Regions from separate parts of the Bradyrhizobium sp. WSM1253 genome, predicted to be linked through region 2. Evidence: riboswitches for the same ligand, from Rfam matches in the RefSeq annotation. Region 2 holds a riboswitch; each other region holds the start of a gene.
What was found. Region 2 has a riboswitch for cobalamin ahead of metE (5-methyltetrahydropteroyltriglutamate--homocysteine S-methyltransferase). Riboswitches for the same ligand answer to the same signal wherever they lie in the genome.

Region 1: linked by a shared signal. The riboswitch ahead of BRA1253DRAFT_RS08695 (energy-coupling factor ABC transporter permease) and the one ahead of metE (5-methyltetrahydropteroyltriglutamate--homocysteine S-methyltransferase) in region 2 are both predicted to bind cobalamin.
Region 3: linked by a shared signal. The riboswitch ahead of BRA1253DRAFT_RS08760 (DUF1636 domain-containing protein) and the one ahead of metE (5-methyltetrahydropteroyltriglutamate--homocysteine S-methyltransferase) in region 2 are both predicted to bind cobalamin.
Region 4: linked by a shared signal. The riboswitch ahead of BRA1253DRAFT_RS44370 (TonB-dependent siderophore receptor) and the one ahead of metE (5-methyltetrahydropteroyltriglutamate--homocysteine S-methyltransferase) in region 2 are both predicted to bind cobalamin.

Annotation. Positions count from the first base shown of each region.
Region 1 covers NZ_JH600073.1:1,440,030-1,447,781, reverse strand. The annotation lists gene BRA1253DRAFT_RS08735 (precorrin-2 C(20)-methyltransferase) at 1-24, shown strand, start outside; gene cobJ (precorrin-3B C(17)-methyltransferase) at 21-755, shown strand; gene BRA1253DRAFT_RS08725 (cobalt-precorrin-6A reductase) at 731-1,477, opposite strand; gene BRA1253DRAFT_RS08720 (bifunctional cobalt-precorrin-7 (C(5))-methyltransferase/cobalt-precorrin-6B (C(15))-methyltransferase) at 1,476-2,657, shown strand; gene BRA1253DRAFT_RS08715 (cobalamin biosynthesis protein) at 2,654-3,022, shown strand; gene cobM (precorrin-4 C(11)-methyltransferase) at 3,019-3,801, shown strand; gene BRA1253DRAFT_RS08705 (cobyrinate a,c-diamide synthase) at 3,801-5,111, shown strand; gene cobA (uroporphyrinogen-III C-methyltransferase) at 5,108-5,839, shown strand; cobalamin riboswitch at 5,885-6,105, shown strand; gene BRA1253DRAFT_RS08695 (energy-coupling factor ABC transporter permease) at 6,142-6,819, shown strand; gene cobF (precorrin-6A synthase (deacetylating)) at 6,866-7,615, shown strand; gene cobT (nicotinate-nucleotide--dimethylbenzimidazole phosphoribosyltransferase) at 7,631-7,752, shown strand, end outside.
Region 2 covers NZ_JH600073.1:5,670,237-5,678,029, reverse strand. The annotation lists gene metE (5-methyltetrahydropteroyltriglutamate--homocysteine S-methyltransferase) at 1-2,235, opposite strand, end outside; cobalamin riboswitch at 2,334-2,534, opposite strand; gene BRA1253DRAFT_RS41835 (4Fe-4S binding protein) at 3,323-3,526, opposite strand; gene BRA1253DRAFT_RS28100 (EAL domain-containing protein) at 4,107-5,321, opposite strand; gene BRA1253DRAFT_RS28095 (GNAT family N-acetyltransferase) at 5,939-6,397, shown strand; gene BRA1253DRAFT_RS46260 (SMP-30/gluconolactonase/LRE family protein) at 6,581-7,654, opposite strand.
Region 3 covers NZ_JH600073.1:1,451,940-1,459,732, reverse strand. The annotation lists gene cobU (bifunctional adenosylcobinamide kinase/adenosylcobinamide-phosphate guanylyltransferase) at 1-318, opposite strand, end outside; gene cbiB (adenosylcobinamide-phosphate synthase CbiB) at 441-1,379, shown strand; gene cobD (threonine-phosphate decarboxylase CobD) at 1,391-2,353, shown strand; gene BRA1253DRAFT_RS08770 (cobyric acid synthase) at 2,342-3,790, opposite strand; gene cobO (cob(I)yrinic acid a,c-diamide adenosyltransferase) at 3,801-4,436, opposite strand; cobalamin riboswitch at 4,477-4,695, shown strand; gene BRA1253DRAFT_RS08760 (DUF1636 domain-containing protein) at 4,790-5,173, shown strand; gene cobW (cobalamin biosynthesis protein CobW) at 5,170-6,204, shown strand; gene cobN (cobaltochelatase subunit CobN) at 6,204-7,793, shown strand, end outside.
Region 4 covers NZ_JH600073.1:1,431,775-1,439,567, reverse strand. The annotation lists gene cobT (nicotinate-nucleotide--dimethylbenzimidazole phosphoribosyltransferase) at 1-469, shown strand, start outside; gene BRA1253DRAFT_RS08680 (histidine phosphatase family protein) at 470-1,042, opposite strand; cobalamin riboswitch at 1,115-1,317, shown strand; gene BRA1253DRAFT_RS44370 (TonB-dependent siderophore receptor) at 1,434-3,791, shown strand; gene BRA1253DRAFT_RS08670 (PepSY domain-containing protein) at 3,803-5,230, shown strand; gene BRA1253DRAFT_RS08665 (hydantoinase/oxoprolinase family protein) at 5,692-7,701, shown strand; gene BRA1253DRAFT_RS08660 (hydantoinase B/oxoprolinase family protein) at 7,698-7,793, shown strand, end outside.

The sequences.
Region 1 (7,752 bases), 4.2 Mb from region 2:
CGGCATCCGGACGCCGCCGAATGACGGGCACGCTGACCATCGCGGGGCTCGGGCCGGGCAGCGACGCGCTGGTGACGCCCGAAGTCTCTGCCGCGCTTGCCGCCGCGACCGACATTCTGGGCTACGCGCCCTATGTCGCGCGCGTGCCGCCGCGACCGGGACTCAAGCTGCATCCCTCCGACAATCGCGAAGAATTACAGCGCGCGAGCGAGGCCTTGCGGCTCGCGGCCGAAGGCGGGCAAGTCGTCATCGTGTCCTCCGGCGACCCCGGCGTCTTCGCGATGGCCTCCGCCGTGTTCGAGGCGCTCGAACAGGCGCCGCAATGGCAGGAGCTGCCGATCCGCGTGCTGCCCGGCATCACTGCGATGCTTGCGGCTGCCGCGCGCGCCGGCGCGCCGCTCGGCCATGATTTCTGTGCGATCAATCTCTCCGACAACCTCAAGCCGTGGGCGGTGATCGAGAAGCGCCTGCGGCTCGCCGCGGAAGCCGACTTTGCCATTGCCATGTATAATCCGCGCTCGGCGAGCCGGCCGGAGGGGTTTGGCCGCGCGCTCGCGGTGCTGAACGAGGCCGGCTGCGGCGACCGCTTCGTGATCTTCGCGCACGCGATCAGCGCCGTCGATGAAAAGATCGAGACCGTCAGGCTGAACGAAGCCCGGCCTGAGATGGCCGACATGCGCACGCTGGTGATCGTCGGCAACTCGCAGACACGCCGCGTCGGCCGCTGGATCTATGCGCCGAGGCAGGCCCGATGACCGAACCACTGCATGATCTCGGCCACGCTCTCGACGCGCAAACGTTCCGGCAGTTGCGGTCGCGCGATCATGATCACGGGCAGGCCGAGCCTGCGGGCTGCGTCGATCTTGGCGCGCGCGCCGTCGCCGCCCGAATTGCGGGCGACGATCCGAGTGATGCCTCGCGCGCGCAGCATCTCCAGTTCGCCCTCAAGCGTGAACGGCCCACGCGACACGATGACGTCCGCGGCGAAGGGCAGCGGCGCTTCGAGCGGATCGACGAATCTCAGCGTGTAGGCGTGCTGCGGCTTGGACGCGAACGGGGCGATGTGCTGGCGGCCGATGGCGAGGAACACATTTGCCGGCGCCTCGGGCAGTGCGGCGACCGCGGCGTCGATATCAGGTATGTCGATCCAGTCGTCGCCGGGCGCTTTGGTCCAGGGCGCGCGCTCCAGAGCGATCAGCGGCGTGCCGGTTTCCGCGCATGCCGCGACCGCATTGCGGCTCATCTCGGCAGCAAAGGGATGCGTCGCGTCGATCACATGCGTGATGTGCTCGCTGCGGATGTAATCGACAAGACCGCTCACGCCGCCAAAACCGCCAATACGCGTCGGCAACGGCTGAGCGGCGGGTGCGCGGGTGCGGCCGCCATAGGAATACACGGCAGCGATGCCGGCGCGCGCGATCTCCGCCGCGAGCAGGCTCGCGTCGGCCGTTCCGCCCAAAATGAGGGCGCGTGTCATGGCTGATCCCTGGCTGACCATCATCGGCATCGGCGAAGATGGCCTTGCCGGGCTGTCCGAAGCAAGCCGAAAGGCGCTCGATGATGCTGAAACTGTCTTTGGCGGTGAACGGCATCTTGCACTGGCCGGTGTAACCGGGTGCGGCCGTCCATGGCCGGTGCCATTCGATGCAGATGTCGTGCTGAGCTGCCGCGGCCGTCCGACTGCGGTGCTCGCCTCCGGCGATCCGTTCTGGTTTGGCGCCGGCGCGAGCCTTGCCGAGAAGCTCCATGGCGACGAATGGATCGCGCATCCGGCTCCCTCGACATTCTCGCTCGCCGCCGCGCGACTAGGCTGGCGCCTTGAAGCGATTGCCTGTCTTGGTCTCCATGCCGCGCCATTCGAGCGCCTCGTGCCACATCTGGCGCACGGTGCACGCATCATTTGCCTCGTGCGCGACGCGAAGGCGGCCGGCGATCTCGCGAAATGGCTGACGGCGCGCGGATGGGGTGCCTCGGCATTCTGGACGCTCACCGCGCTTGGCGGGCCGCGCGAAAGTATCGACGCGCATCGCGCCGATAGCTTCGCAGACCGTCTTGCCGGAACTCTGGTCGCGGTGGCCGTGGAGGCGAGAGGAGCGCAGGGCCTTCCCCGCAGCTCGGGACTATCGGACGAACTCTTCGTCCATGACGGCCAGATCACTAAGCGTCCGGTCCGTGCGCTTGCGCTCTCGGCGCTGGCGCCGCGTCCCGGTGAACGGCTGTGGGACATTGGTGCTGGCTCCGGCTCGATCTCGGTCGAGTGGGCGCTGAGCGGCGGGACGGCGATCGCCGTCGAGGCGCGCGAGGATCGCGCCGCGAACATTCGCAACAACGCAGCGGCGTTCGGGTTGGCGCATCGGATCACAGTCATCGCGGGAAAGGCGCCTGAAGCCCTTGCTGCGCTGGACGGGCCTGACGCCGTGTTTATCGGCGGCGGGCTCGACATCGCGATGTTCGACGCCGTCTGGTCGCGGCTCGCATCCGGAACGCGATTGGTTGCCCATGCAGTGACGCTGGAGACGGAAGCGCTGCTGGGTGAGCTGCACCAGCGCCACGGCGGCGACTTGATCCGGGTCGAGCTTGCGCATGCCACTCCGCTCGGCCGCTACCGGTCCTGGGAGGCGGTGCGGCCCGTGGTGCAATGGAGTGCGGTCCGATGAAGGTCGCCGGGCTCGGATTCAAAAAGGATGTCACGCTGGCCTCGCTGCATGAGGCGCTTCTGGCGGCCGGCGGTCCCGAAGGCCTCGCAGCATTGGCAACGGTCAGCGACAGGGCCGACGCGGAGGTGTTGAAGCAGCTCGCGCGCGAATGCGGCGTGCCGATCAAGGCGGTCGCCGCCGAAATGCTGGCCGGCATCGACACGCCGACCCAATCAAAACTCGTTGCCGAAAAATTCGGGACGGGATCGGTCGCCGAAGCGGCGGCTCTCGCGGTGGCTGGACCTCGCGCGCGATTGATTGCGACGCGGGTGGTCTCGCAGGATCGCACCGCGACCGCGGCGATCGCGGAGGGAGACGGCGCATGACGGTGCATTTCATCGGGGCAGGGCCGGGCGCCCCTGACTTGCTGACATTGCGCGGCCGCGACCTGATCGCCGTCTGTCCGGTTTGCCTCTATGCCGGCTCGCTGGTGCCCGAAGGCGTGCTGGCGCATTGCCCGCCCGGTGCGCGGATCGTCAACACCGCGCCGCTGTCGCTCGAGGAGATCGTCGCGGAGATCGCCGCCGCACATGCTGATGGCAAGGACGTTGCGCGGCTGCATTCCGGTGATCTCTCGATCTGGTCGGCGATGGGTGAGCAGCTTCGCCGCCTGCGCACGCTCGACATTCCCTACACGGTGACGCCTGGTGTTCCCTCCTTCTCGGCCGCCGCGGCTGCGCTGGAGGCCGAGCTGACGCTGCCCGGCCTTGCCCAGACGGTGATTTTGACGCGCACGCCGGGCCGCGCCAGCGCGATGCCGGAAGGCGAGAACCTCGCCGCCTTCGCCGCCACCGGCGCGGTGCTCGCCATCCATCTGTCGATCCATCTGCTCGACAAGGTCGTCGCCGAGCTGACGCCGCATTACGGCGCGGATTGCCCGGTCGCGATTGTCTGGCGTGCGAGCTGGCCCGACCAGCGCATCGTCCGCGCCACGCTCGCAACACTCGACGCTGCTGTCGGCAGCGAGATGGAGCGCACCGCATTGATCCTGGTGGGCAAGACGCTGGGCTCGGCGGATTTCTCCGAGAGCCGTCTCTATGCCGCCGATTACGACCGCCGCTACCGGCCGGTCGGCGCCGAGCCGCGCTTTCCGGAGGTGTCGTGATGGCAGCAGGGCTCGTCATCTCCGCCCCGGCCTCCGGCGTCGGCAAGACGACGCTGACGCTGGCGCTCGCCCGCGCCTGGCGCAACAGCGGATTGCGGGTGCAGTGCTTCAAGAGCGGCCCCGATTACATCGATCCCGCGTTTCATGCAGCCGCTACGGGACGCGCCTCGGTCAACGTCGACAGCTGGGCGATGGATCGCGGGACAATCTCGCATCTCGTCAGCCGCGGCATTGACGCCGATGTCGTGCTGGCCGAAGGCTCGATGGGTCTGTTCGACGGCGTCGCCGCGCGCGGCGTCTGCGGCACCGGAGCGACCGCCGACATTGCAGAGATGCTGGACTGGCCGGTGCTGCTGGTGATCGATCCCTCGGGACAGGCACAGACGGCGGCGGCGATCGCCGCAGGCCTTCGCGATTACCGCGCGGGTGTTCGCCTCGCAGGCGTCGTGCTCAATCGCGTTGCGAGTCCACGCCACGAAGCCCTCGTGCGCCGTGCGCTGCTGGATGTCGGCATCGCCGTGTTCGGTGCGCTGCCGCGACACGCCGAGATCAGCCTGCCGAAGCGACATCTCGGGCTGGTGCAGGCCGAGGAGCAGGCGGAAATCGGCAAGCTGATCGACGAGGCTGCGCGCTTTGTCGCCGAGCATGTCGATCTCGACGCAGTGCTGCGTTCGGCCGCCACCTGGTCCCCGCAACCTGCCGCGAGCGGCGTCAACGTGACGCCGCCCGGTCAGCGCATTGCGTTGGCCCGTGACGCCGCGTTCTCCTTCGTCTATCCGCATATGCTGGAAGCGTGGCGCGCGGCGGGTGCGGAGATATCGACATTCTCGCCGCTGGCTGATGAGGACCCTGATCCGGGCGCCGATGTGTGCTGGCTGCCGGGCGGCTATCCCGAGCTGCACGCCGGCAAGATCGCGGCCAATGCGCGCTTCCGCAGCGGATTGCGCGCATTCGCCGAAACGCGCCCGGTGCACGGGGAGTGCGGAGGCTATATGGTGCTGGGCACCGCTTTGACCGACGCCGACGGCATCAGCCACGAGATGACGGGCCTGCTCGGCCTGGAAACAAGCTTTGCCAAGCGCCGCATGCATCTGGGCTATCGCCTCGCCGAGCTCACAGCGCCGATGCCGGGGCATCGGGCGGGTGCACGCCTGCGTGGCCATGAATTCCACTATTCGACGATCCTCGCGCAGCCCGACACGCCGCTGGCGGTCGTGCACGACGCGACAGGCGCCGTCATCGCCGAGACCGGCTCGCGCCGGGGACAAGCCACCGGCGCGTTCTTCCATCTGATCGCGGAGGACCGGTGAGCGGTTTTGTCTCCTTCGTCTCCGCCGGCCCCGGCGATCCCGAGCTCCTCACGCTCAAGGGAGCCGCGCGCCTGCGCGAGGCCGACGTCGTGCTCTATGACGATCTTGCTTCGGGCGCGATCCTCGATCTGGCCCGGCCCGGCGCCAATCTCGTCGCGGTGGGGAAGCGGGCGGGACGGCCCTCGACCAAGCAGCACCATGTCAACCGCTTGCTGGTCGACTATGCCGTAACGGGCGCGCGCGTGGTGCGGTTGAAGTCGGGCGATGCTGGCATCTTTGGCCGGCTCGAGGAGGAGCTCGAGACGCTGCGCGAAGCGGGCATCGGCTTCGAGATCATTCCCGGCGTCACCTCGGCCTGTGTCGCCGCCGCGCAAGCCGGCATTCCGCTGACCCGGCGTCACACCTCCCGCCGCGTGCAGTTCGTGACCGGGGCGGACGTCACCGGCGAGCTGCCGCCAGATCTCAATTGGGTGGCGCTGGCCGATCCGGAGGCGACGACCGTGGTCTATATGGGCCGGCGGACGTTCCCGGCGCTTGTCGTCAAATTGATCGAGCACGGCCTCTCCCCAACCACTCCGGCGGTGTTTGCCGAATCGCTCGGCCGTCCCGATGAGCGGTTGGTCCGCACCACCATTTCGGAACTTGCCGAGCAACTTGCGCGGGGCGGGGCGGCCTCGACGGCGGCCGTGATCCTGTTCGGCGCGCTGGCGGGGGATTATCCGTCATGACCGCCTCGTCCGCCCTTCGCCCCTTGACGCCCGGCCGGCGAAAGGGGCACACAGGAGAGGCATGGTGCTCGACGCGGCGCAAAGCGCCGGAGCATAATCGGGAATGGGGATGGGCGGACCCAGTTGCGGCGCTCAAAACCCCAGCCGCCCCCGCGACTGTAAGCGGTGAGGGACTTCGATCAGCCACTGGGCCGCAAGGCCCGGGAAGGCCGGAGACTCCCAGTGAACCGCGAGCCAGGAGACCGGCCGTGCACGTTTTGAGGCCAAGGCCGTCGGGTGTGACGGCAAGAAGGATCTGAGCCATGCATATCGAACCCGGACTAGTCTCGGACGCCAAGCTCGTGCTGAGTTACGCAACCGGCATCGCCGTCGGCGGTGTTGCCTTGAAGCTCGCGGTCGAGACCGTGCGCGAGCAGGGCATCACGTCGTTCGCGGCGCGGACGCTCGCCACCACGGGACTCGTGTTTATCTTCTTCGAGATCCTGCCGCACTTCCCCGTCGGCGTCTCCGAGGTGCACTTCATCCTCGGCTCGACCTTGTTCCTGCTGTTTGGCGCTGCGCCTGCGGCCTTCGGCCTCGCGTTCGGCCTGCTGTTCCAGGGCATCTTCTTCGAGCCGCCCGACCTGCCGCAATATGGCATGAACGTCACCACGCTGCTGGTGCCGCTGTTCGGGATCCAGGCGATCGCCACGCGGATCATTGCGCGCAACACGGCCTATGTCGATCTGAAGTATCGCCAGGCGCTGGCGCTTTCGACGACCTATCAGGCGGGCGTCATCGCCTGGGTGGCGTTCTGGGCGGTCTATGGCGCCGGTTTTGGCGCGACCAACCTCGTCAACATCGCGACCTTCGCGGCGTCCTATGCGCTGGTCATCGTGATCGAGCCGCTCGCCGATCTCGGCGTGCTGGCGCTGGCGAAGTCGTTGCGCGGCGTCACCGCGCCCGGCCTCGTCACCCCGCGTTTGCACAACGCGGCTTAAGTGACAAGCGAACGGGCGGCCGTCATGGCCGCCCTTCGCAGGCACGATGCTCACGCTCTCCCTGATAGGCATCGGTTGCGGCGATCCCGAGCAGCTCACGCGCGCCGCGATTACTGCCATCAACGCGGCTGATCTCGTCCTGATCCCGCGCAAGGGGACGGCCAAGTCCGATCTCGCCGATCTCAGGCGGACGATCTGCGCCGATGTGCTCGCCAGCGACACGACGCGCATTGCCGAGTTCGATCTGCCCGTCCGCGACGCCGCTGAAGCGGACTATCGCAAGGGCGTGGACGATTGGCACGATGCCGTGGCCGCTGCCTGGTCGCAGACGATCGCAGATCATCTCGAAGGCGAGGGCAATGTCGCAATATTGATCTGGGGCGATCCCTCGCTTTATGATTCCTCGCTGCGCATCGCGCGGCGGCTCGATCCCTTGCCTGACATCAGGGTCGTTCCCGGCATCACCTCGATCCAGGCGCTGTGCGCGGCGCATGCGCTGCCGCTCAACGATATCGGCGAGCCATTTCTGGTCACGACCGGCCGTCGCTTGCGCGATGGCGGCTGGCCGCAAGGTGTCGATACAGTGGTGGTGATGCTCGACGGCGGCACGGCGTTCCAGTCGCTTGATCCGGAAGGCCTGCACATCTGGTGGGGCGCCTATCTCGGCATGGCCGATCAGATCGTCATGTCCGGCGCGCTGGCCGAGATCGGCCCGCGTATCGTCGCGGTGCGGCAAGAGGCGCGCGAACGGCACGGCTGGATCATGGACAGTTACATCCTCAAGCGCAGGCCGTGAGGCAAGCGAGGCAGCATGCTCCCCGAATGGATCACCCAACAATGCCCTGATATTTCGGCAGTCCATCGCGACGCGGCGGTGGCGCGACAGGCGCAACTGACGAAACCGACCGGCGCGCTCGGCCGGCTCGAGCAGCT
Region 2 (7,793 bases):
CAGTCCGCAGTCGGGATTGATCCAGAGCTGCCGATCGGAAACCCGCTGCCGCGCCAACACAATCAGCTGCTTGATCTCGGCTGCTGCGGGAATGCGCGGTGAATGAATGTCATAGACGCCCGGCCCGATTTCATTAGGATATTTGTAGCTCTTGAAAGCGTCGAGCAATTCCATTTTGGAGCGCGACGCCTCGATTGAAATGACGTCGGCATCCATTGCTGCGATCGCATCGATGATTTCGTTGAACTCGGAATAGCACATGTGCGTATGGATCTGAGTTCCGTCAGCGACAGCGGAGGAGCAAACACGGAAACTGTCCACTGCCCAATCTAGATAGTCCTTCCAGTGCGATTTGCGCAGTGGCAATCCCTCCCGCAACGCAGCCTCGTCGATCTGGATCATGGTCGCTCCAGCCGCCTCAAGGTCGATGACCTCGTCTCGGATCGCGAGAGCGATCTGTCGGCATGTCTCGCTCCGCGGGATGTCGTCACGGACAAACGACCAGTTCAGGATCGTCACCGGTCCGGTCAGCATAGCCTTGACGGGTTTTTTGGTCAGAGACTGCGCATGTCGCCACCATTTAACGGTCATGGGCTTCGGGCGGGAGACATCTCCAAACAGGATAGGAGGACGAACGCACCGCGAGCCATAAGACTGAACCCAGCCGTGCTTGGTGAATGCGAAACCCAACAGCTGCTCGCCAAAGTATTGAACCATGTCATTGCGCTCGAACTCACCGTGTACGAGCACGTCCAGGCCGATATCTTCCTGCCAATGCACGGTATGGGCTGTCTCCGCTTTCAGAAGCTGCTCGTACTGCGTGTCATTCAGCGCTCCCCGCGCATGAGCTGCACGCGCATTGCGGACGTCCGCCGTTTGCGGGAAAGATCCGATGGTTGTGGTTGGAAACATCGGCAATGCGAAGGCGACGCGCTGGACGTCGGCGCGCTGGGTGAACGCACTGCGACGGCGACGCATGCTATCGTCGATCGCGGCCATTCGTCCGGCGACGTTCGCACTGTGGATCTTCGGCGATGTTTCGCGGGTGACGGATGCATCCTCTGAGAGCGTGAGTTCATCGGCCACGTCGGCAGCATGGCCAGCCAGCGCTTTGCCCAATATCGAAAGTTCCTTGATCTTCTGCACTGAGAACGCCAACCACGTCTTCAGATTGGGATCGAGATCGATCTCTAGTTCAATATCGGTCGGAACATGAAGCAGCGAGCAGGAGGGGGCAATCTGAACACGGTCCCTGCCCAGTTTTTTGACCATAGGAGCAAGTTGGTCGAGTAGCGCCGGCAGATTAGAGCGCCACACGTTGCGACCATCAACGACACCGAGCGAGACCACTAGATCTCTACCTGCTCTGGCGACAATCGCGTCCAACTGGTCAGGTGCACGAACCAGGTCGACATGAACCCCGGCAACGGGCAAGGCCAATACTGTTTCAAGATTGTCGCCGACAGCCCCGAAGTATGTGGCCAGCATGATTTTAAGCGCCGGCACGGCCTTAGCGAAATGAGCATAGGCCCGGCGGACAGCGGCCCGAGATGCTTCGTCGACGTCCATCACTAGGCATGGCTCGTCGAGCTGAACCCATTCAGCGCCGCGCGAGGCTAGTTCGCGGAGAACATCGACATAGACGGGGAGGAGTCGATCAAGCAGCGACAGCGGATTGAATGCGGGATTTACGCTTTTGCCGAGCTTCAGGAAAGTGACTGGGCCCACTAGGACGGGCCGCGTCTGATAACCGAGGCTTCTTGCCTCCTCATATTCCTCGATCGGCTTCCGAGAGGCATACTTAAAGATCTGATCCTGGTGAAATTCCGGCACCATGTAGTGATAGTTCGTATCGAACCACTTCGTCATCTCCTGTGCGGCTACGCCGGGCCCATGCTGAGCGTGACCACCGTCTTGAGCGCCACGCGCCATGGTGAAGTAGGTTTTGAGCGACACAGGACCTTCGTTCCAGCCGTAAACGTCGGGAATGGCGCCGACCATTAGGCTGGTATCGAGCACATGGTCGTAGAGCGAGAAGTCATTCGAAGGAATGACGGTCGCACCGCGGGATTTTTGCCGTGCCCAATTAGCGGCACGAAGTCCACTCCCCGCCTCGAGGAGCTCGGCTTCGCTAGATTTTCCCGCCCAGTAGCTCTCGAGCGCGAATTTGAGTTCGCGTCGTGGGCCGATGCGTGACGTCCCCAGTGTGGCAACGGGAAGCGAAAGGATTGACATAGCTTAGACCCCATGTTGGGGCAAAGGCCATGGCGGACGCAGACAGCGAACATCGCGTGAGCGACAACTGCTTGGCGCACACCGGGACGCCCCGCCCGTGGACGATATCTTGTCGAGGCAGGTCTCCTGGCTCACGGGTCGTCGCTGCTGTCCGGCCTTCCCGAAGCCGCATGGCTTCAGTGACTTCGTTGGACAGCGGCTCGCCGCTTACAGTTGCGGGGGCAGCGCCGGCATTGCACCGGCTTCCCTCTTAGCTCCGGATCAAACGAAATCCGGAGACCGCGACGGCTTGAATTATGCGCACGAGGATCGATGCGTCAACCTACCGATTCTCGCTGCGATATTGCCCAAGCGATTACGAGCGCACTAGGCAGGTAAGACGGTCTTGCTCGCGGCCTAGTGAACACGCCCGGATCTGTGGAGGCTCCGCTTTTGAAATGCATTCGCTCCCTGCTCGCGTAACGGTTGAGCTCCACCACCGGAACGAACCCGGGCGGCTTTCGGTATCTGTGTGATCGCGAGGAGGCGACCTTTTCCGTCAGCAACTTTTCGAACCTGCGCGTCAGGAAGGTGCGATCATCCTCGGCCGGCATCCGTTTGGTCACAGCCCACGAGGCTCCCTAGAAATTTCGAAAGCCGGATTGCTCCAGGACCGAACGGATGATCAGGTCGGCTCCTTGGTGTTCGGCGGGCCCGCGACCAGGCACGAGGTCGTCCGCCTCCGTGAGGTTGGCCAAGATGATCTTCTCGGTGCACTAGGTGTTCACGTGCTCAGCGACTTTTGCGCCGGCTTCGATGCGTCCGTGGCCGCTCGACGCCGGGTCTGCCTCGCCTCGACTCGCCGCCAGTGACGATAGGCCGTAACGCGGCCACTGAGCATCGAGGGCCTTGTCCTTGTTCGTGACAAATTCGACGGTGTCCTCCGACAGAGCCCTTTGAGGGGTTCCTCGGCGTCGCTCAGCGTCTTAAGCTGATAACGATGTTAATCGACCTCGATGCGCCCCATGCGGTCGTGGTCTCCTCAAGGTCCCACATCTACAACTTCGTTCGCGAAATCGAGCGATGAGGCCTTTTGGTCGCGGGCTGCCTATCCTGTCTTGGACGGGACACAGGTGTCAGGGACCGGACAGACCACCGCGCATTGCGGCGTGTCGCAATGGCCCTCGCACTCCGTACATTTTTTGGCATCGATAACGTAAATGTCACGCTTCAGACTGATCGCCGCGTTGGGACACTCGAACTCACATGCGCCACAAACGGTGCATTGCGAAGCGACGATCTTGTAAGCCATGCCTTCCGACTCCTTAGGCGAGCGATGCCATGGGCGATCCCTTTCAAATGCCGTGCCAAACGCAGACGCGCTCAATGTTGGGCAATTTGCCCAATTCGGCTGTCCCGGGTCTGAGACCATGTTGCGTCTGCGACAGCAACAGGTCGCTTCAATTTCAGGCTACGAGCTATCGGGCCCTCTTGCGAGAGTCAGTCGCGACTTGACGCTGGAAGCGTCCGTCGGTTTGTTTGGCACGTCAGCGCGGGGGCAAGCGAGGCTGACGCTTCCTCCACCGGCGGCGACAAAAACCCGCGAACGGACGCAGGTCTACGTCGGATCTCGGCAAACCTCCGGTCACACACCCCGACTGGAGGTTTGTGCAAGCCTCGCTCATGGCTGCAACGCTAGCTGCGCGGAGGACTCGCTGGAGGCTTGCCAAAACGGGCTTGTGGTATAACAAGCTTCGGAGGGAAATGAAGTGCTGCGGGACGAGCGACACTGGCCTTGCAGACCGACTGAATTGCGCTCAGCCTCATGCCTGGTGCCGAGTAGGCATGGCGGTGCTCGCGAGCGTCGCTTGGCCGCACTCAGCCACTCACAACTATTTTGGACGAGCTGGAGCAGGGTTGAAAGATGACTGTGCAAATTGCTTCAGTGGCATGGCTTTTCCGAACAGATGGCCCTGCGCAAGGTCGAAGCCGAGTTCGGCCACAGCGATTAGGTCAGCCTGGCTCTCCACACCTTCGGCGACGGTGCGCACATTGTACTCTTTGGCTAGATCGACGATATGGCGGCACACCGTTCGCTTGAGGGGCCCATTCGCGCAGCCGCCGACGAACTGACGATCTACTTTCAATTTCATGAACGGGAATTTTGTCATCCCCATCAGCTGCGGCCAATTGGCACCGACATTGTCGATTGCAAGGCCAATGTTGTGAAAGCGAACCTCACGCGCAACCTCGACCAGGAGATCTAGGTTCTGGATCGCTTCCACGCTCTCGATTTCAATCGTCAAACCGCCGAAAGCGGCGTGCGACGGCATGCGCCGACAGAGATCGCGTACCGCCTGCGGGTCAATCAGGAATGCTGCCGGGAGATTGATGGAGAGATCGATCGAAGTTTGCTGCTCCAGAAGATACTGCCAATCCTTGATCGCGCGGTCGATCACGAACTGCGACAAGTTCCTAAAATGCGGATCGTGAGATTCCGGGATGAAATAGGCCGGTGGAACAACGCCCCAGGTCGGGTGCCGCATTCGCACATGAGCCTCGGCGCCGCGGCGGCTAAGGGTACACGCGTCAAACTTCGGCTCATACCAGAGCTCAAGCCAGCCAGCGTGTAAGGCTTCTCCGACATGGACCGCGGGACGGGGCGCCGGCTCTCTTGGCAAGAGCATGCCGATCCGATCGCGCAACGTCTCGGCTGCAAACGGCGCCCTGAGCGGCGGCAGCATAGCAAGTCCATATTCACTACCGACCTGCTGCACTGCCGCCATGATGATCGACTCGCGCGCTCCGAACGCCAGCACTCGGCCTGCAAACTCTTCGCATACCAGTATCTCGAGCAATCGTCCAGGCTCGATGCGGTCCGAGCCAATGCCGAGCAGGATCAGATCAGGGAACTCCGTGCGGAGTACGTGCGGCAACTCGTCAGCAGTCCTGCATTCGCTGATAACAAACCCCATATCCTCCAGCACATCCCGTAGAAAGGCGCGCAGATGCCGCTTGCCGACGGCCAGGCACGCCCGCGGTCGCACCTTACGTTGCCCGAAGATCACAGGTTTCCCTCCGACCAGTTCGGCCTGCCCATGTTCCATCGCAACCACTCCTGTTCCGTGACGGTGCCTTAAACGAGGAGCGAAGGTCCAAACAAGCTGTGCTTCCCGATATCTTTCGATTGTTCGAGATAAGCTTAAGATAGTGCATTGGTGTGCAAAATCTTTCGCCATCTTGCTCAGACGATTTTATCGGACGCACGCGTATGATACCTGTCGCGCTTCGCTCAAGTACGAGTGACGCACGCGAGGTGGGAATCTCTCCTTCGCACGCACCGAGCTGACGCTCTATGGCGCTGCGATCATCGTGGCGCACGATTTATTGAAGCGAGTAGTTCGTGAGCGACGATCGGCAATCACTCTTACGAATGTTTGATCGGCATGACCGGCGTGTGCCGTGATATGTTTTCCAATCGAAGGCAGTCCATCATGAGTTCGCAGCTGCTCAAGCCGCAGTCGATTCTGAGAACGGCAATGGCTTGCAATTACCTCAGCTCTGTTGCCTATAGCGAGTGTGGACGTGCTGCTTCCTACCGAGCCTGATAGTTGCTCTCAATTGCGTTTTCTGTATCCTCCTGAGCATGAATTTCCCCCAGAGGGCCAGGTCGGGTGTTCGTGTTGGTGCTGAAGGGCAAGGCACGTCCAGCGCGGGCACGGCTTTGCGCAAGAGCGTGCCAGGAGATGAGAACGCGGTCGCAAAAGCGGTCGAAGAGCTACTTTCCGAGTTAGGTGGCCCCGGACCGGAGTTCAGCCTTCAAGGCGCGAAGCAGGCGGCGTTGCGCCTGATTCAGGATCCCGAACAGGGCTTCATTTTTGTCGTTGAGGAACAAGGCACCGGGCAGATTGTAGGGGTAGCTAGCATCTCGGCCGTACAGGCCGTGAGAGCAGCCGGAGCGTACGGCGTGCTTCAGGAGCTATGGATTTCTCGTGACTTCCGGAGCTCTGACTGCGGTCGGCATCTGCTCGAGGCGGTAGATTCGGAGGCGAAGCGACGCGGCTGGCAGATGATTGAGGTTACGTTGCCTCCGGATGGTTATCCGGCCCTAGAACGGGTACGCCACTTCTACGAGGAGAGGGGCTATCGGGTTGGAGGATTGCGCGCGCGCAAGAGGCTCTGACAGTAGTACGACCTCTGCGCCACACACTTAAAGCGCTCTGGGCTAGCGTGCTATCGGTAAAGTCCTTCAAGCAGTAAATCCTGGGCTTGTTGCTTCTCAAAACGAACGCTTCACGCGTGCGTCGCGGCCAAGCATGATCGAGAACCTTGACGCTGATGCGGTGCTGACTCCCACCGCGAGCGGTTACCTCTTCGGCCTTCTTGGCGAGAACGTTCGAAAATATCGGCGATCAATCATTCTGCGTTGTGGGAAGCGATACCGCGACCCGCCCGACCAAAAGGCGACAGGTCGGCGGCGCCCGTTCCGGGCGGAGCCCGACCCAGCATTACAAATCCTTCTTTTGCGCTTCCCATGCAGTGCGATTACCGGCTCTGGTTTGAGATCACCGCACACAAACGCCATCCATTCGTCACCAATTACATTCTCTCGGCGACTGGCTAGCCAGTCGTCTACCACACTCATTCCTGCAGCTTGGTGCGGCGGACCGGCGCGTGAAAAGATTCCGCACCACCTTGCCACGCCTGCTGGCGAATTTCGAGGAAGGTGAGCGAGATCAGCCATCACACTGATCCGGTAGAAGATTCCGTAATGAGCAATGCGCCGAGTGCCGCGTCCAATACGACATTCGTGCAGCTTCCACCCTGCGCAGGACTGGATGCAAGCGGACCGCTTTCGCCGTTTGGCCCCACCGAAGACGTGGCCGAGGGAATCATGCGCGACAAAGAGCCTCCCTTTTTGATCGACCGTCAGTCCGTCAGGACCGCTCGTCGCGAAGAACCAGCTGAATCGTCCGACTTTCCCCACGCCATCACGCATCAGCGGTACGCGCCAGATGCAATTGTCGCGCGTCATTGCAACGTACATTACGGTCTCGTCCGGACTGAGCACCAGGCCATTCGGGCCCGGGCCATTAGAAATCAAGCAGTCGATCCGGCCGTCAGGGCACAGTCGAAATGCCCGGCCGGTACGATCGTGCAATCCAGTCTGGCCCTGATTGGTGAAAGAGATGTCGCGTTTGGTCGCGATATGCAGGTCGTTGCAGCCTCTGAAGGACTCGGAATTGCGGTGGCCCAGCAACGGCCGGATGGTCCCTCTCTGTCGATCGAGCTCCAGGAGACCGTTGATATAGTCGGACACGAGCACCCGGCCGTCCGGAGCAACCTTCAGACGTTCGGCCAGCCGTCGTATTCGATGATCAAAGACCAGACGCCCTCCGGTGAAATCCGGAAATGCGGCCGAAGGGGATCTCGACGACATAGAGATTCCCGGACTGGTCGAACGACGGTCCCTCGATGAAACAATCTACTGGATATGCCCCGCGGTTCGCGTCTGCCCATTCCGAAGAAACACCCGGGCGACGAAACTCCGCCGGCATCGACGAGAACACGCTGGTCTC
Region 3 (7,793 bases), 4.2 Mb from region 2:
GGCAAGCTCCTTGATCTCGCGTTCCCAGTCGCGCTCCGTATGCATGAGGTTAGAGAGCCACAGCGTCAGGCAATCGACGAGCCGCGCGCCGCCGCCGTCGCTTGCGACCAGCGCGGGAACGAGATCGAGCGGCACTTCGCGTTCGATCCAGTCTGTTCCGCGGCGCGCGCGATGCCCGGCAATGCGCGCCTCCATTTCGGCATCGAGAGCCTCGGCCGTCGCGACATAGACCGGCTGCCCAGGAAAGGCGCGCGTGCGCATTTCCGCACGCTTGCTCTTGCCCGATCGCGCTCCGCCCGTGATCAAGATGACGGCCATAAAGGTCTCCTGTAGCCCAGCACTAATCACCAAACGCGGCCAAAAACAAAGCCGAAATCCGCCAATCAGGGGCTTGCGCTCCGGCCACCCTTTGCGCAACAGGGGCAGGACAGGAGACGGGTGTGGGTTTTGCGGGTGCGATGGCGGTGGCGATGGCGGTGGATGCCCTGTTGGGCTGGCCGTCGTGGTTGTTCGCGCGCATCGGCCATCCCGTCACCTGGCTGGGCCGGCTGATCTCTGCCATCGACACCGCCTGGAATCGACCGTCCGATCCGCCGGCATTTCGCCGCGCCGCGGGTCTCGCCGGAGCGCTCGCGGTGATCGCGCTCTCGGTCGCGCTCGGCTGGGCGCTTCAGTCCCTGCTTCCCTTGGAGATCCAGGTCGTGCTGGTCGGCGTCCTCGCCTGGCCGCTGGTCGCGCTGCGCTCGTTGCTCGACCACGTTGCTGCCGTCGCAAATCCCATGCGGGCCGGTGACATCGCCGCCGCGCGCGACGCGGTCTCGCGCATCGTCGGCCGCGATCCCCTGACGCTCGACGAGGCCGGCATCGCGCGCGCGGCGATCGAGAGCCTCGCCGAGAATGCGTCCGACGGGATCGTCGCACCCGTGTTCTGGGGCGCGCTGTTCGGTCTTCCCGGCATTTTGGGTTACAAAGCGATCAACACGCTGGACTCCATGATCGGCCATCGCTCCGAACGCCACGAAGCTTTCGGCTGGGCCGCGGCGCGCATCGACGACGTCGCCAATTTCGTTCCGGCGCGGCTGACCGGATTTCTGTTCGTGCTGTTGGCGCCACGGCGATCAGAGGCGCTGTCCTGCATGACGCGGGATGCACGCCGTCACCGTTCGCCCAATGCCGGCTGGCCGGAAGCAGCGATGGCGGGTGCGCTTGGTGTGCGGCTCAGCGGTCCGCGGATCTATCACGGCAGCACCACGAACGAGCCATGGCTGAATGAAGGTGCGCGCGATCCGCTTGCCGCCGACATCGATCGGGGATTGACGGTCTACCGCCGCGCCATGCTGCTGCTCGCCGGCCTCCTTGCGATCCTGGCCTTCGCGTGAAAGAACAGCGCATGCGCGAGCACGGTGGAAATCTCGATCAGGCCCAGCAGCGGTTCGGCGGTCGCGCGGAGGACTGGATCGATCTGTCGACCGGGATCAACCGCCTGCCTTATCCCGTGGGCGAGGTGAGCTCGCGCGCGTGGAGCGCGTTGCCCTCGCGCGGCGAAATCGAGGCGCTGCATCAGGCGGCGCGGCACGCTTACCGCACGAGCGCGGCGGTTGTCGCGCTCGGCGGCGCACAGGCCGCGATTGAACTGCTGCCGCAACTCGCGCCGCCCGGCCGCGCGCGCATCCTCGCGCCGACCTACAACGAATATGCCGGGGTCCTCTCGGCTGCGGGCTGGGAGGTCCAGGAGGTCGGGGAGCTCGACGCACTGGCGGGCGCGGACCTCGCCATTGTCGTCAATCCCAACAATCCCGACGGCCGATGCCACACACCAAGGGATTTGCTGTCACTGCTGCCGCGCGTCGGCCGTCTCGTCGTCGACGAGAGTTTTGCCGATGTGGCACCGCAGCTTTCGCTTGCATCCGAGGACCGGCCGGGGCTGCTGATTTTGCGCTCCTTTGGAAAGTTTTACGGCCTTGCCGGCCTGCGGCTCGGCTTCGCGCTCGGCAATTCCTCCGACATCGCCAGGCTCGCATCGATGTCGGGGCCTTGGCCGGTCTCGGGACCGGCGATCGCGATCGGTTGCCGCGCTCTGCATGACGATGCCTGGGCCGAGGCCGCGTCCGCGCGGCTGGCGCGAGACTGCGTTCGCCTCGACGGCATGGTGCGGTCGCAAGGCTGGACGCTCGTTGGCGGCACGCAGCTGTTTCGTCTCTACGAGACGCCTGACGCGCTTGCGGCGCAGGAGAGACTGGCGCGTCGCCATATCTGGTCGCGCGTGTTCGCGCGGGAGCCGACATGGCTGCGCCTCGGGCTTCCGGGCGGCGACTCCGAATGGACGCGCCTGGCCGAGGCGCTAGCGCGCTAGCGCGAGCAGGCCGTCGACGTCGAGATGTTGCTCGATGTGATCAGCAAGCGCATCGAGCGCACTCTCGACCCTGGCGTGATAGGGCTCGTTGCCTGCGGGAATGTCGAGCTTCGCCAAGAACGCCTTGCGGAAATCATCCGACGTGAACAGGCCGTGCAGATAGCTGCCCTGCACGCGTCCGTCGCGTGAGATCGCGCCTTCCAGTTCGCCGTTCAGCCTTGCGAATGGCCGCGTGCGATCCGGCCCATCGGTGCGGCCGATGTGGATTTCGTAGGCCTCGATCGGCTGATCCGTCGCGGCATGCACGGCCGCGACACGCGTCAGCGTCTTCTGCGGGGTCATCACCGTCTCGACCTCCAGAAGTCCGAGACCCGGTGTATCGCCCGCGGGTCCCTCGATCCCCTCGGGATCAGTGACGCTTCGTCCGAGCATCTGATAGCCACCGCAGAGGCCGAGCACATGGCCGCCTCTGCGGTAATGAGCCAGGAGATCGATGTCCCAGCCCTGAGCGCGCAGAAAGGCGAGGTCGCCGCGGGTGGATTTCGAACCGGGAATGATGACGAGGCGCACATCGCCGGGAATTGCCTCGCCCGGCCGCACCATCACGAGATCGACGCCAGGCTCGAGCTTGAGCGGATCGAGATCGTCGAAATTGGCGATCCGCGACAGCGCGAGACAGGCGATCTTGCATTGGCCCGGCTTGCGCGCATCGCTCAGGCCCAGCGCATCCTCAGCCGGCAGCTCGCCGGCGCGCGCGAACCAGGGCAGCACGCCGAAGCCGCGCCATGCGGTCTTTTCTTCGATCAGCTTATAGCCGTCGTCGAACAGCGTGGGATCGCCGCGGAACTTGTTGATGACAAATCCCTGGATCATCGCGGCATCATCCGGGTCGATCACCGTCTTGATGCCGACGAGTTGCGCGATGACACCGCCGCGGTCGATGTCGCCGACCAGCAGGACCGGCACGCCAGCCTTGCGCGCAAAACCCATATTGGCGATGTCGGCCTTGCGCAGGTTCACCTCGGCCGGACTGCCGGCGCCTTCCACCAGCACGAGATCGGCGCGCGCCTTCAGCCGCTCGAAGCTCTCCAGCACCGCAGCCATCAATGACGGCTTCATCGCCGCATATTCGCGCGCACGCGCGGTCGCGATGCGCTTTCCTTGCACGATCACCTGCGCGCCGACATCGGTCTCGGGCTTGAGCAGCACCGGGTTCATGTCGGTGTGCGGCTCGACGCCGGCGGCGAGCGCCTGGAGCGCCTGCGCGCGACCGATCTCGCCGCCGTCGACCGTGACGGCAGCATTGTTCGACATGTTCTGCGGCTTGAACGGGAGCACGCGCAGGCCGCGTCGCACAAAGGCGCGCGCGAGGCCGGCGACGATGAGCGACTTGCCCACGTCCGAGCCGCCCCCCTGGATCATCAATGCGCGCGCCATCGCGAGTTTCTTAGAACTCGACGCCGGCTTGCGCCTTGATGCCGGAGCGGAAGGGATGCTTGATCAGCGTCATCTCGGTGACGAGATCGGCGATCTCGATCAGCTCGTCCTTGGCGTTGCGCCCGGTGAGCACGACATGCGTCATCGGTGGCTTCGAGGTCACCAGGAAATCGACGACTTCGGCGATGTCGAGATAGTCGTAGCGCAGCGCGATGTTGATCTCGTCGAGCACGACCATGCGGAGATTCTGGTCGAGGATCAGCTCCTTGGCCTTTTCCCAGCCGGCGCGCGCGGCTGCGATATCGCGGGCGCGGTCCTGCGTCTCCCAGGTAAAACCCTCGCCCATGGCGTGGAATTGGCAGAGGTCGCCGAAATGGCCGGTGAGCATGCGGCGCTCGCCGGTGTCCCAGGCGCCCTTGATGAACTGCACGACCGCGCAGGGGAAGCCATGGGCGACGCAGCGGACGATCATGCCGAAGGCCGAGGACGACTTGCCCTTGCCGGCGCCGGTGTGGACGATGATGAGGCCCTTTTCGCCGCTCTTGGTCGCCATGATCTTGTCGCGGGCGACCTTCTTCTTCGCCATTTTCGAGGCGTGACGGGCGTCGGTTTCGTCGGCCGTCTGGGTATCCGGTTCTGACGTCATCGGACGGGGTCCTTCGGCTTGACAAGAGGCGGTCGGGGGCAAATGGTGACCCGGCGTTGGTTCCTGTCCTACGACAGGCGAAGAGGGAATGCGATAGGGTCCGAATCGGCAAGATTTGGTTCCAAAATGCAGCCGCCCCCGCGACCGTGACCGGAGAGATGCCCGAAGCCACTGACCCCTAGGGGATCGGGAAGGCGGGGATCGAAGGGGAAACCCTGCTCCGGAAGCCGGGAGACCTGCCAGCGCGGACGATTTTGGACCGGCGGACGGGGTGTTCCGCGACGGGGAAACGGACCTTCGCAAGAACGGTTCGTGGGCCTCATCGCTTCCCGCTGTTTATTCTGGAAGAAGCGATGACCGTCACACTTCATGTCTGCATTACCTGCCGCGCCGGCCAGACGCTTGGCGAGGGCGAGACGACGCCGGGCAAGCGCCTGCATGGTGCGATCCTTGAGGCCGGTGTGCCCGACGGCGTCACCGTGGTTCCCGTCGAATGCCTGTCTGCATGCAACCAGGGTTGCTCGGTCGCGCTCAGCGCGCCCGGCCGCTGGTCTTATGTCTACGGCCGTCTGTCGGATGCGCATGCGAGCGACGTGGTTGCGGGCGCCGCGGCCTATGCGGCCGCGCCCGATGGCCTCGTGCCCTGGCGCAGCCGCCCGGAGATCTTCCGCAAGCAATCGCTTGCCCGCATTCCCCCCATTCTCACCTTGGCCGTCGTGCCGGAGGCCGCCGAATGAATTCGCTCGCAAAAGTCCCGGTCACGGTCGTCACGGGCTTTCTCGGCTCCGGCAAGACCACGCTGATCCAGCACCTGCTTGCCAACGCCAACGGCAAGAAGCTCGCGGTGCTCGTCAACGAGTTCGGCAGCGAGGGCGTCGATGGCGAGATTCTGAAATCCTGCGCCGATGCGAATTGCCCGGAAGAGAACATCATCGAGCTCGCCAATGGCTGTATCTGCTGCACCGTCGCCGACGATTTCATTCCAACCATGGAGAAGCTGCTGTCGCGACCGGTGCGCCCCGATCATATCCTGATCGAGACCTCGGGTCTGGCGCTGCCCAAGCCGTTGCTGAAGGCGTTCGACTGGCCGGAGATCCGTTCGCGCATCACGGTCGACGGCGTGATCGCGCTCGCCGACGCCGAAGCTGTCGCCGCCGGCCGTTTCGCGCCCGATCCTGACGCCGTCGAGGCGCAGCGTGCGGCGGACGAGAATCTCGACCATGAGACGCCGCTGTCGGAAGTGTTCGAGGACCAGATCGCCTGCGCCGACATCGTGCTGCTGACCAAGGCGGATCTTGCGGGCGCGGCAGGGCTCGAAGCCGCCAAAGCGGCGATCACCGCCGAGATGCCGCGCCGCGTGCCGATGCTGGCGATCACCGACGGCGCGATCGACGCGCGCCTCATCCTCGGCCTCGGTGCTGCCGCCGAGAACGATCTCGCCGCGCGTCCCTCGCATCACGACGGCGAGGAGGATCATGAGCACGACGATTTTGCGTCGGTCGTGATCGATCTTCCCGAGGTCACCGATATCGACGCGCTGGTTGCATCCGTTCAGCGGCTGGCGCGCGAGCAGAATGTGCTGCGCGTCAAGGGTTACATCGCGATGGAAGGCAAGCCGATGCGCCTCTTGCTGCAAGCGGTCGGCGAGCGCGTGCGCCACCAGTTCGACAAGCCCTGGGGCGCGGGTGCGAGGCAGTCAAAGCTCGTCGTGATCGGCGAGCACGGAAACATTGATGAAGCCGCGATCAAGGCGGGACTAGGTATCTGATGCACGTCGTCTTCCGCGAGAGCCGCGGTCTCGAGGAGACCGCGATACCAAGGGACATCGGCCAGGACCCGGCCGATCTCGTGGTGCTCTCGTATTCGGATTCCGATCTAGCGGCGTTCGCGGCCGGTTGGCGCCGTGGTCGCGACAGCCTGCCGTCGCTACGGCTCGTCAATCTCGCCGAACTCCGTCACCCGCTCTCGGTCGACACCTATATCGAGCGCACGCTGGCGCAGGCGCGCGGCATCCTCGTGCGTCTGATCGGTGGGGAATCCTATTGGTCATATGGGCTCGCGGCCCTGCAGCAACTGGCGAGGGAGCGCGGCATCGTGCTGGCCGTGCTGCCGGCCGACGGCCGCGACGATACGCGGCTGGACGCGTATTCGACCCTGCCGGTCTCGACGCTGCGGCGGCTCAAGGTGCTCTGCGACACCGGCGGCCACGTCGCATCGCAAGCCGCAATCGCGCAGCTTGCGCTGGCTTCGGGCCTCTATGCGGGGCCTGTTATCGGCGAGATGACCGTGCCCGAGATGGGTATTTACGATCCGGCGCGCGGCGTCATTGCCGCGCCGGCGTCGGATGAGGGCACGCCGCGAGCGCTCGTGGCCTTCTATCGCTCCTATCTCACCGCTGCCGACACTGGCCCGGTCGATGCCCTGATCGCCGCACTGCGCGAGAAGGGGTTCGACGCGCTTGGTGTGTTCGTCACCTCGCTGAAGGCCCCGGGCGTTGCGGATTGGTTGCGCACGTATCTCGCGCAAAATCCTCCGGCCGCGATCGTCAATGCGACGGCGTTCTCGGCGATGGGCGACGACGGCACGATGCCGTTCGATGCCGCATCCTGCCCGGTGTTCCAGGTCGCGCTCTCCACGGCACGGCGCGAGGACTGGGCGAGCTCGCTCCGCGGCCTGTCGCCCGGCGACCTCGCGATGCATGTGGTGCTGCCCGAGGTCGATGGCCGCCTGTTTGCGGGCGTGGTGAGCTTCAAATCGGCCGCGATGCGCGATCCCGATTTGCAATTTTCGCATCTGGCACACAGGCCCGACGAGGAGCGCGTGAAGGCCGTGGCCGCGCGCGTTGCGGCCTGGCAGCGCCTTGCGGAGAAGCCGGCCGCCGAAAAGCGGATGGCACTCGTGCTCTCGAACTATCCGGGCCGCCCGCATCAGATCGCGCATGCGGTGGGGCTCGATGCGTTGGCCTCGGTCGAGGCTTTGGCGTCCGACCTCGCGGAGACCGGCTTCGATGTCGATCCGGTCCATGCGCTCGGTGAGACGCTGCTCAAGCAGACCTTGAGCTGGAGCGTTGCCGATTACCGCGCTGCGCTCTCGTGCCTTCCGCAAGTCCTGCAGGATGATCTCGCGCAAGCCTGGGGCGCGCCGGAGACCGATCCGGGTTGCGGCGACGGCGCGTTCCATTTCGCCGCGATTCCATGCGGCCGGTCGATCATCGCGGTTCAGCCGGAGCGCGGCGATGCGACCAGGCGCGATGCCGAGTATCACGATCTCGCCCGTACGCCGCGCCATGCCTATGTCGCGTTCTATCTCTGGCTCCGAGCGCAGGGCTGTGATGCCGTCGTGCACATGGGCGCGCAC
Region 4 (7,793 bases), 4.2 Mb from region 2:
AGAGATCGCGGGCAGCGGCACCGGCATCGACGCGGCCGGCCGTGTGCACAAGGCGCGGGTGATCGACGCCGCGATCGCACGTCATGGCATTACGGGCGCGTCGCCCGAAAAGATCCTGTGCGCCGTCGGCGGCCTCGAGATTGCGGCCATCTGCGGTGCCATTATCGCGGCTGCACAGGGCCGCATCCCCGTGTTGATCGACGGCTTCATCGTATCGGTCGCGGCACTTGCTGCGGCGCGGTTGAATCCCTCGTGCCAGCCGTTCCTGCTGGCATCGCATCAGTCCGCCGAGCAGGGGCATCGGCTGGTGCTTCGCGCGCTGAATGTGCAGCCGCTGATCAGCCTCGATCTCAGGCTCGGCGAAGGATCGGGGGCGGCCATCGCGCTGCCGCTGGTGCGGTCGGCCTGTGCGCTCCACAACGGGATGGCGACCTTTGCGCAGGCCAATGTGCCTGATCGTCCGGCCTGATCAAATCGTCCGCTGATTGACCGAGACGATGCGCCAGCCGGTCGAGAGCCGGTCGATCCGAGTCAGCGACAGCGGATCGATCACAAAGCGCAGGGCCGCTTTTGGCGTCAGATCCAGCGCGATGCACAGCGCCGCACGGATCGTGCCGGAATGCACGACGAGCGTTGCGGCCCCGCTGCTGATCTTCGACAAACCCAGCCGCACCCGCGCGACCTGATCCTCAAAGCTTTCGCCGCCCGGCGGCCGTGCGCGCGCCGGATCGCTCCAGAACCGTGCATAGGCCTCGCCACCAGTCGCGGCGAGCTCGTCATGCCGACGACCGGTCCAGTCGCCAAAATTCTGCTCGCTGAATTCGTCCAGCTGCAGCGGCTCGAGCCCCAGCGCGTGGGCCGTTTCGACCGTGCGACGCGACGGGCTCGCATAGCTCGCGGCGTCCTGCGCCAGACGCTGCCGCAGCGCCCCCAGCTGCGCGCGATCGCCGAGATCGGCCGGTGCGTCGGCCGCATGGATCGTCCCCGTGACGCCATCGACGGGCGCGTGCCGTATCAGCCAGAGGAAGGTCTCGCCTTCCATGCTTATCTCCGAGGAAGTTGGTCGTTGTGGCAATAACGCCGCAACTGGCACATTGACTCTGTCTTGATCGTAATCCTAGATGCTCGCGACGGTTTCCCCGAGAGGGGATGAAAAGGGAATGCGGTGCGGGGACATTGTCCCCAATGCCGTGGCTGCCCCCGCAACTGTAAGCGGCGAATCTTGCGTCACGAGCCACTGGGTATCTCGGTCCCGGGAAGGCGACGCAAGGTAGTGACCCGCGAGCCAGGAGACCTGCCGTCAGCCGTGGTCACACGCGAAGATGTCGGTCGGGGAGTACAGACATTCGGCTTCATCGGAAGGCTTATAAGCCGGAAGATGGGACCTTGGTTCGCTGTGACGTGCCACTGACGTCATACCGAGGTCCAAGACCGTGTCTCCTGTTCGCATTGTACGACCGCGTGCGTTCCTGCTCGCATCCGCCGCGCTCACATCCCTTGCCGCGCTTGATCCTCCCGGCGCACTGGCGCAGCAGGCCCGCGAACCTCTGCCGCCGGTCGAGGTGACGCCGGCCCAATCCCGCAAGCAGGCCAGGCCGGCCGGCCGAGAAGCGCAGGGCCCACGCCGCGCAGCTGCGCGCCGGCCGGCGGCTGCATCTGTAGCGCCCAAGCCCGTCGTGCCGACCGCGGCAGCACAGACGCCGCTCAACACCAATGCAGTCGCCGAAAGCGCCTCTCGCCTCGGCCTGACCGTGCGCGAAACGCCCGCGACCGTGGAGGTGATCTCGGCCGCAACCATGCGCGAGCAGGGCTACCGCACCGTGTCCGACGTCGCGCAGGGAGCGGTTGGCGTCACAGCCGGCGACAATCCGGCCGAGCCTTCGGCTTTCTCGATGCGCGGTTTCACCAACAGCCAAATCAACACGCTCTACAACGGCATCAAGATCGGTCCGCAGAACATGACCTCGCGGATCACCGACACGGCCAATCTGGAAGCTGTCGAATTCCTGAAGGGTCCGGCGTCACTGATGTCGGGCGAGGGCGCCGCCGGCGGCGCGATCAACTTCGTCACCAAGCAGCCGCACACCGGTCCGATCCGGAACGAGGCGGATTTCTCCTGGGATTCGCTGAACTCGTTCCGCGCGCATTACGGCTCGGGCGGCAGCACCAATGTGCAGGGGCTGGACTACCGTTTCGACGTCAGCCGTTCCTCGCTCAACGGCTTTGCCGACGACACCAACACGAAGACGCTCGATGTGTCGGGCCAGCTCAACTATCGCATCTCCGATAGCCTCAAGGTCTGGGGCGCGATCGAGTACCGCGAGGATCGCTCGAAAGCCTATTGGGGCGCGCCGCTGGTGCCGATTGCCTTCAGCGGCTCGCATGCGACGACGGGGATCGTGTCCGGCAATTACATCTCGAACTACAACAAAACCAATCTCGGTGCGGTCACGATCGATGACCGCACCTTCAACACCAACTACAACGTCCTCGACAACAGGAACGTCGCGCAGGAGGTCTGGTTGCGCGGCGGTTTCGAGCTGAAGCTCGCGCCAGACCTGACGCTGAAGAGTCAGGCCTATGGCTACGGCGCGGAGCGCACGTGGTTCAACAATGAGGTCGAGGCGTTCAATTCCGGTACCAACATGGTGGATCGTGAGCGTTTCTACGTCGCGCACAGCCAACGCTTGGTCGGCAACGTCACCGACTTGATCTGGGATGCGAATATCGCCGGCCTTGACAACCGTTTGGTCACGACGTTGTCCTCAAGCTACCTTGATTTCGTGAGGCCGGGCGCCGCAAATTTCCCCGGCGATTCCGTTCCGCTGGTCGATCCGCCTCGCGGGTACTACGGCCTGCTCACCATTCAGCAGCAGACTGCGCGCATCGATAATGAGGCGCTGTCATTCGAGGACCGGCTGAAGCTCACGCGCAGCTTCGCGCTGGTTGGCGGCCTGCGCGTCGAGCATATCGGGCTCGACCGTAATTCGACCGACAAGTTCGGTCTGGAGAAGGCGAACTTCCCGTTCTCGCAATCCTGGGCGCCGACCACGGGCCGTATCGGCTACACGTGGGAAGCGGTTCCGGGCCTGACCTTCTTCAGCCAATATGCGACCGGCGCCGACATCGCGGCCAACAACATCTTCCTGCTCAATCCGACCGATCCGCTCAACCTGACCACCGCGCGCACCTACGAGACTGGTGTCAAGCACCTGTTCTGGGACAACCGGGCGGAGTGGTCGTTCTCGGCCTACGACATCCTGCGCAAGAACGTCTATGCCGCGGCAGGCGGCATGCAGCTCAAGCTGGCCGGACGGCAGGAGTCGAAGGGCGTCGAGCTGGCCGCCTCGGTGCGTCCGATCGAGCCTCTGCGTCTCTGGGGCAACATCGCCTATGTCGATGCGCGCTACGCCGACTACAATTTTGTCGGCGGCTCGTTCTCCGGCAACACGCCGCCGAACGTGCCACGCGTCGTCGCCAATGCCGGCGCGTCATACCGGTTCTTCACGCCCTGGGCGGTCGAGTTCGGTATCACCGGCCGCCATGTCGGCGACCGCTACAACACCGATGCCAACACCGTGACGCTGAAAGCCTACACTGTTGCGGACGTCTACGCCTTCGTCGACATCCCCAAGACCGTGTTCAACGCGGTCGACCAGGCCCGCCTGACCTTCCGGGTGCGCAACATCGCCGACAAGCATTACGCGATCTGGGGCGATCCGTTCTATCCCGACCAGATCCTGCTGGGCGCGCCGCGCACCTATGAACTCTCGGCCGCGTTCAAATGGTAGGACGCTGATCGATGATGCGCGCGATCGTCCTGCTGCATCGATGGCTCGGGATCGCGTTCTGCCTGCTGTTCGCGATGTGGTTCGCGACGGGAATCGTGATGCACTTCGTTCCGTTTCCGTCCCTGACGGAAGCGGAACGCTTTGCCGGGCTCGTGCCGCTGGATCGCGCTGAGACGAGGCTTGCGGTCGCCGACGTGGTTGCCGCGAGCGGCATTGCGGATGCGACCCGCGTTCGCCTGATCCAGCGCAGTGACGGACCGGTCTATGTCGTCGCGGGGCCGTCGCGCGCGGACGCAGTGCGTGCCTCCGACGGGGGCGGCGCCTCGGTCGCGTCTTCCGAGGTCGCGCTGGCCATCGCGCGAGATCACGCTCGCAGCCGGGGGCTGGATGCCGCGCGGCCCGCGATCGTTGCGCGCGCGGACTACGATCAATGGAGCGTGCCGAACGGCTTTGACCGCCATCGGCCCCTGTTTCGGGTTGCCCTGGGCGACGCCGCCGGAACGGAGCTCTATGTCTCCTCGCTCACCGGCGAAATCGTTCTGGATACGACGCGCAGCGAGCGCGGATGGAATCTCGCCGGAAGTGTGCTGCACTGGATCTATCCGACAGTTCTGCGAAGCAACTGGTCGCTGTGGGATCGCGTGGTCTGGACCTTGTCGCTGCTGGCCCTGATCGCAGCTTTGCTTGGCGCTGTGCTCGGGCTTGCGCGGATCAAACCTCAAAGCGGTCTGATCGGGTCGCCCTATCGTGGCTGGCATGCGCTGCATCATCTCATCGGCCTCGCGGCGATGGTCTTCGTGCTGAGCTGGATTTTCAGTGGCTGGCTCTCCATGGATCACGGACGGCTGTTCTCGCGTGGGCAATTGACCTCGGCTGAATCCAGCGTGATGAACGCCCCACCGAACTGGACGGCGGCCCGATCGCTCGATCGCCAGCCCGTATCGCCGTCGGTCCGCGAGATCGAATGGTTTGCCTTCAACGGCACTCTCTATCGGCGGGATCGCACGGGCGTTGCCGCTCAGACCTTGATCAAGGCAGGGGATGCGCCGCGCGACGGACCAACGGGATCTCTGGATGTCCACGAGGTCCAGGGGCTGACCGCGCGCCTCGCAGCCGGCTGCGGCGCACCGTCGATACTTGCCGACAACGACAACTATCCCGCGCAGTCCACCGTCCCTGGTGCCCCGGTCTACCGCTCCTCCTGCGGCGACCTCTGGTTCGACATCGACGGCGCGGACGGCAATTTGCTGCAAAGGCTGGATTCGTCGCGGCGGGCTTATCGCTGGTTCTACGGCGCGCTGCACACGTTGGACTTTCCGGTCCTGGTCGCGCATCCGTTGCTGCGCGACGGCTTGGTCGTCGGGCTCTGCGCCCTCGGCTTTCTGTTCTCCATCACGGGCATCGTCATCGGCTCGCGTCGCCTGGTCGCGAGGCGTTGAGTGGGCAAAACGACCGCTTACTGATCGTACAATAAAGAGAGGCTGAGCCGACTGCCATGCATAGCTCATAAGCAATCGTATGGTCCGTAGCGCCGATCGATCGCCTGCAAATTAGACAGTGCGTCCGCGGCGCGTGGATTGCAGTGCAGCGGATGTGCCGTTTCGTCCGGGAAAACTCGTGGTGCGCTGCACTTAGCGCGCGTGGAACGATCCACACCGATGTGCACTCCCTGCGGGCAGCGCTGCACTAAAATGTGCCTCGGCGGGCAGCGCCGGTTGCGTGCTGGTCCTGTGCGTTGCGACAACGCTGGCCCTATCCGAAGCCCATCGCTCTGTCGCACGCTCGCAAGCAGTGGCATGACAGGGGATGACGATGAGCGCTCTCGGTTTGCGATTGAACCTCGCGAAGGACGGGAAGCACCCGGCGTCCGGTTCGAACGTCGTCCGCAACTGACCCACGCATGAACACTGACGAAAATCACTGGGAGGTCGGCACCGATATCGGTGGCACCTTCACCGACATCATCGCGATCCGGCACTCCCCCGCGGAGGCGCGGATCGCGAAAGTGCCGTCGCGACCTCAAGCTCCGGTTCAGGCGATGCTGGAGGCAATCGAGGCGGTGGGCCTGCGCAAGAGCGAGGTCAAGCGCTTCGTCCACGGCACCACGCGCGTCACCAACGCCATCGTCGAAGGACGGCTGCCGAAAGTGGCGCTGGTGGCGACCGAGGGCTTTTCCGACGTGCTGGAGATCGCGCGCTACCGCCGCCGCGATCTCTACCGTCTCGACATTCCGCCAAAATCGTCGCCGCTCGTGCCGCCGGAACGATGTTTTGGCCTTGCCGAGCGCCTCGATCACGAGGGAAAGGTGCTGAAGGCGTTGGATGAAGCGGAGATCGAGCGCCTGGTGGCCTGGCTGAAGGGGACCGGCGTGCAGAGCGTCGCGGTCGCACTGCTTCACGCCTATGCCAATCCCGTCCACGAGAAAATGCTCGGCGAGCGGCTCAAGGGCGTCGTTGCCCACGTCTCGCTGTCGCACGAGGTCAATCCCGAGGCGCGCGAATACGAGCGGACCTCGGCGACCGTGTTCAACGCGGCCGCCATGCCGATCGCGGTGGAGTATCTCAGCGAACTGGAACTGCGACTGCCGATCGGTCCCGGCCTGCAGGTGTTTCATTCGGCCGGCGCCATGATCCCGATCTCCGCCGTGAAGCGGCGGCCGCTGGTGATGGCGATGTCGGGCCCGGCGGCCGGCGTCTCCGCATCCGTCAGCATCGCGCGCCAGCTCGGCACATCGCGGATGCTGACGTTCGACATGGGCGGCACCACGACCGACGTGTGCCTGATCGTCGACGGCCAGGCCGAGATGACAGACGGCCGCATGCTCGGCGACAAGCCGCTGCGCCAGCCGATGCTTGCGGTTCACTCGATCGGCGCGGGCGGCGGCTCGATCGTGCGCAATGGTCCCGGCGGCCTGACCGTCGGACCGGAAAGCGCCGGCTCAGAGCCTGGACCGGCTTGCTACGGCCGCGGCGGTACCGAGCCGACCATCACCGACGCCAACGCCGTGCTCGGCTATCTCAATCCCGAAACCAAACTCGGCGACCGGATCGGAATCGACATCCAGGCAGCCAATGGTGTCATCGCGCCGATCGCGCGCACTCTGGGGCTGAGCCTGACCGAAACCGCGCTCGGCATCATCAAGGTCGCGAACGCGACAATGGCGCGCGCGCTCCGCCGCGTCACCGTGGAGCGCGGCATCGACGGGCGCGACTGCACGCTGCTCGCCTTTGGCGGTGGTGGCCCGATGCATGCCGCGGGCTTGGCCGATCTCTACGGGATTGCCGAGGTCGTCGTTCCCAGCGCATCAAGTGCGTTTTCGGCGCTGGGCTGTCTCACCGCCGATTTCAGCTTCCTCCAGCAGCAAACCCTGCGGGCTGCGCTCGACGGCATCGACCTCGCCCGTGTGTCGGAGCGGATCGGGGTGCTGATTGACGATGCTTCGGCGCCGCTCATCGCCAACGGCGTTGCCGCGACTGAGATCCAGGTCGAGCTGGTGGCCTTGATGCGCTACGCCGCGCAGAACGACGCCATTCCGGTGCCGTTCGCGCGACCGCTCGACGTCATCACGCTGAAGAAGGATTTTCTGGCCCGGCACCACGAGCTGTTCGGCTATGCGACCGGCGAGAGCTGCGTCATCGAATCCGTGCGGGTGCAGGCGCGCCGTCCGTCGCGCACCGTCGTGAGCCGGCCGTCCGTCGCGGTGAGGGCGGTCTCCACCGGCGAGCGCATCTGCTCGTTCGACGGCTTTCACGACATCGCAACAAGCATCATCGACCGCGCCTCGTTGACCGAGATTGTCAGCGGTCCGGCCATCATTGAAGACGCATGGTCGACCGTGGTGGTCCCGCCCGGCTGGCAGGCGCGGCCCGACGTTTCAGGCAATCTGTTCCTGACGCGGGTGGCCCCATGAAGATCGATCCGTTCGTCGTCGAGGTCATCAGGCACGGGCTCTCGGCCGCGGCCGAGGAGATGAGCCTGGTGATGACGCGCTCGGCGCGCTCG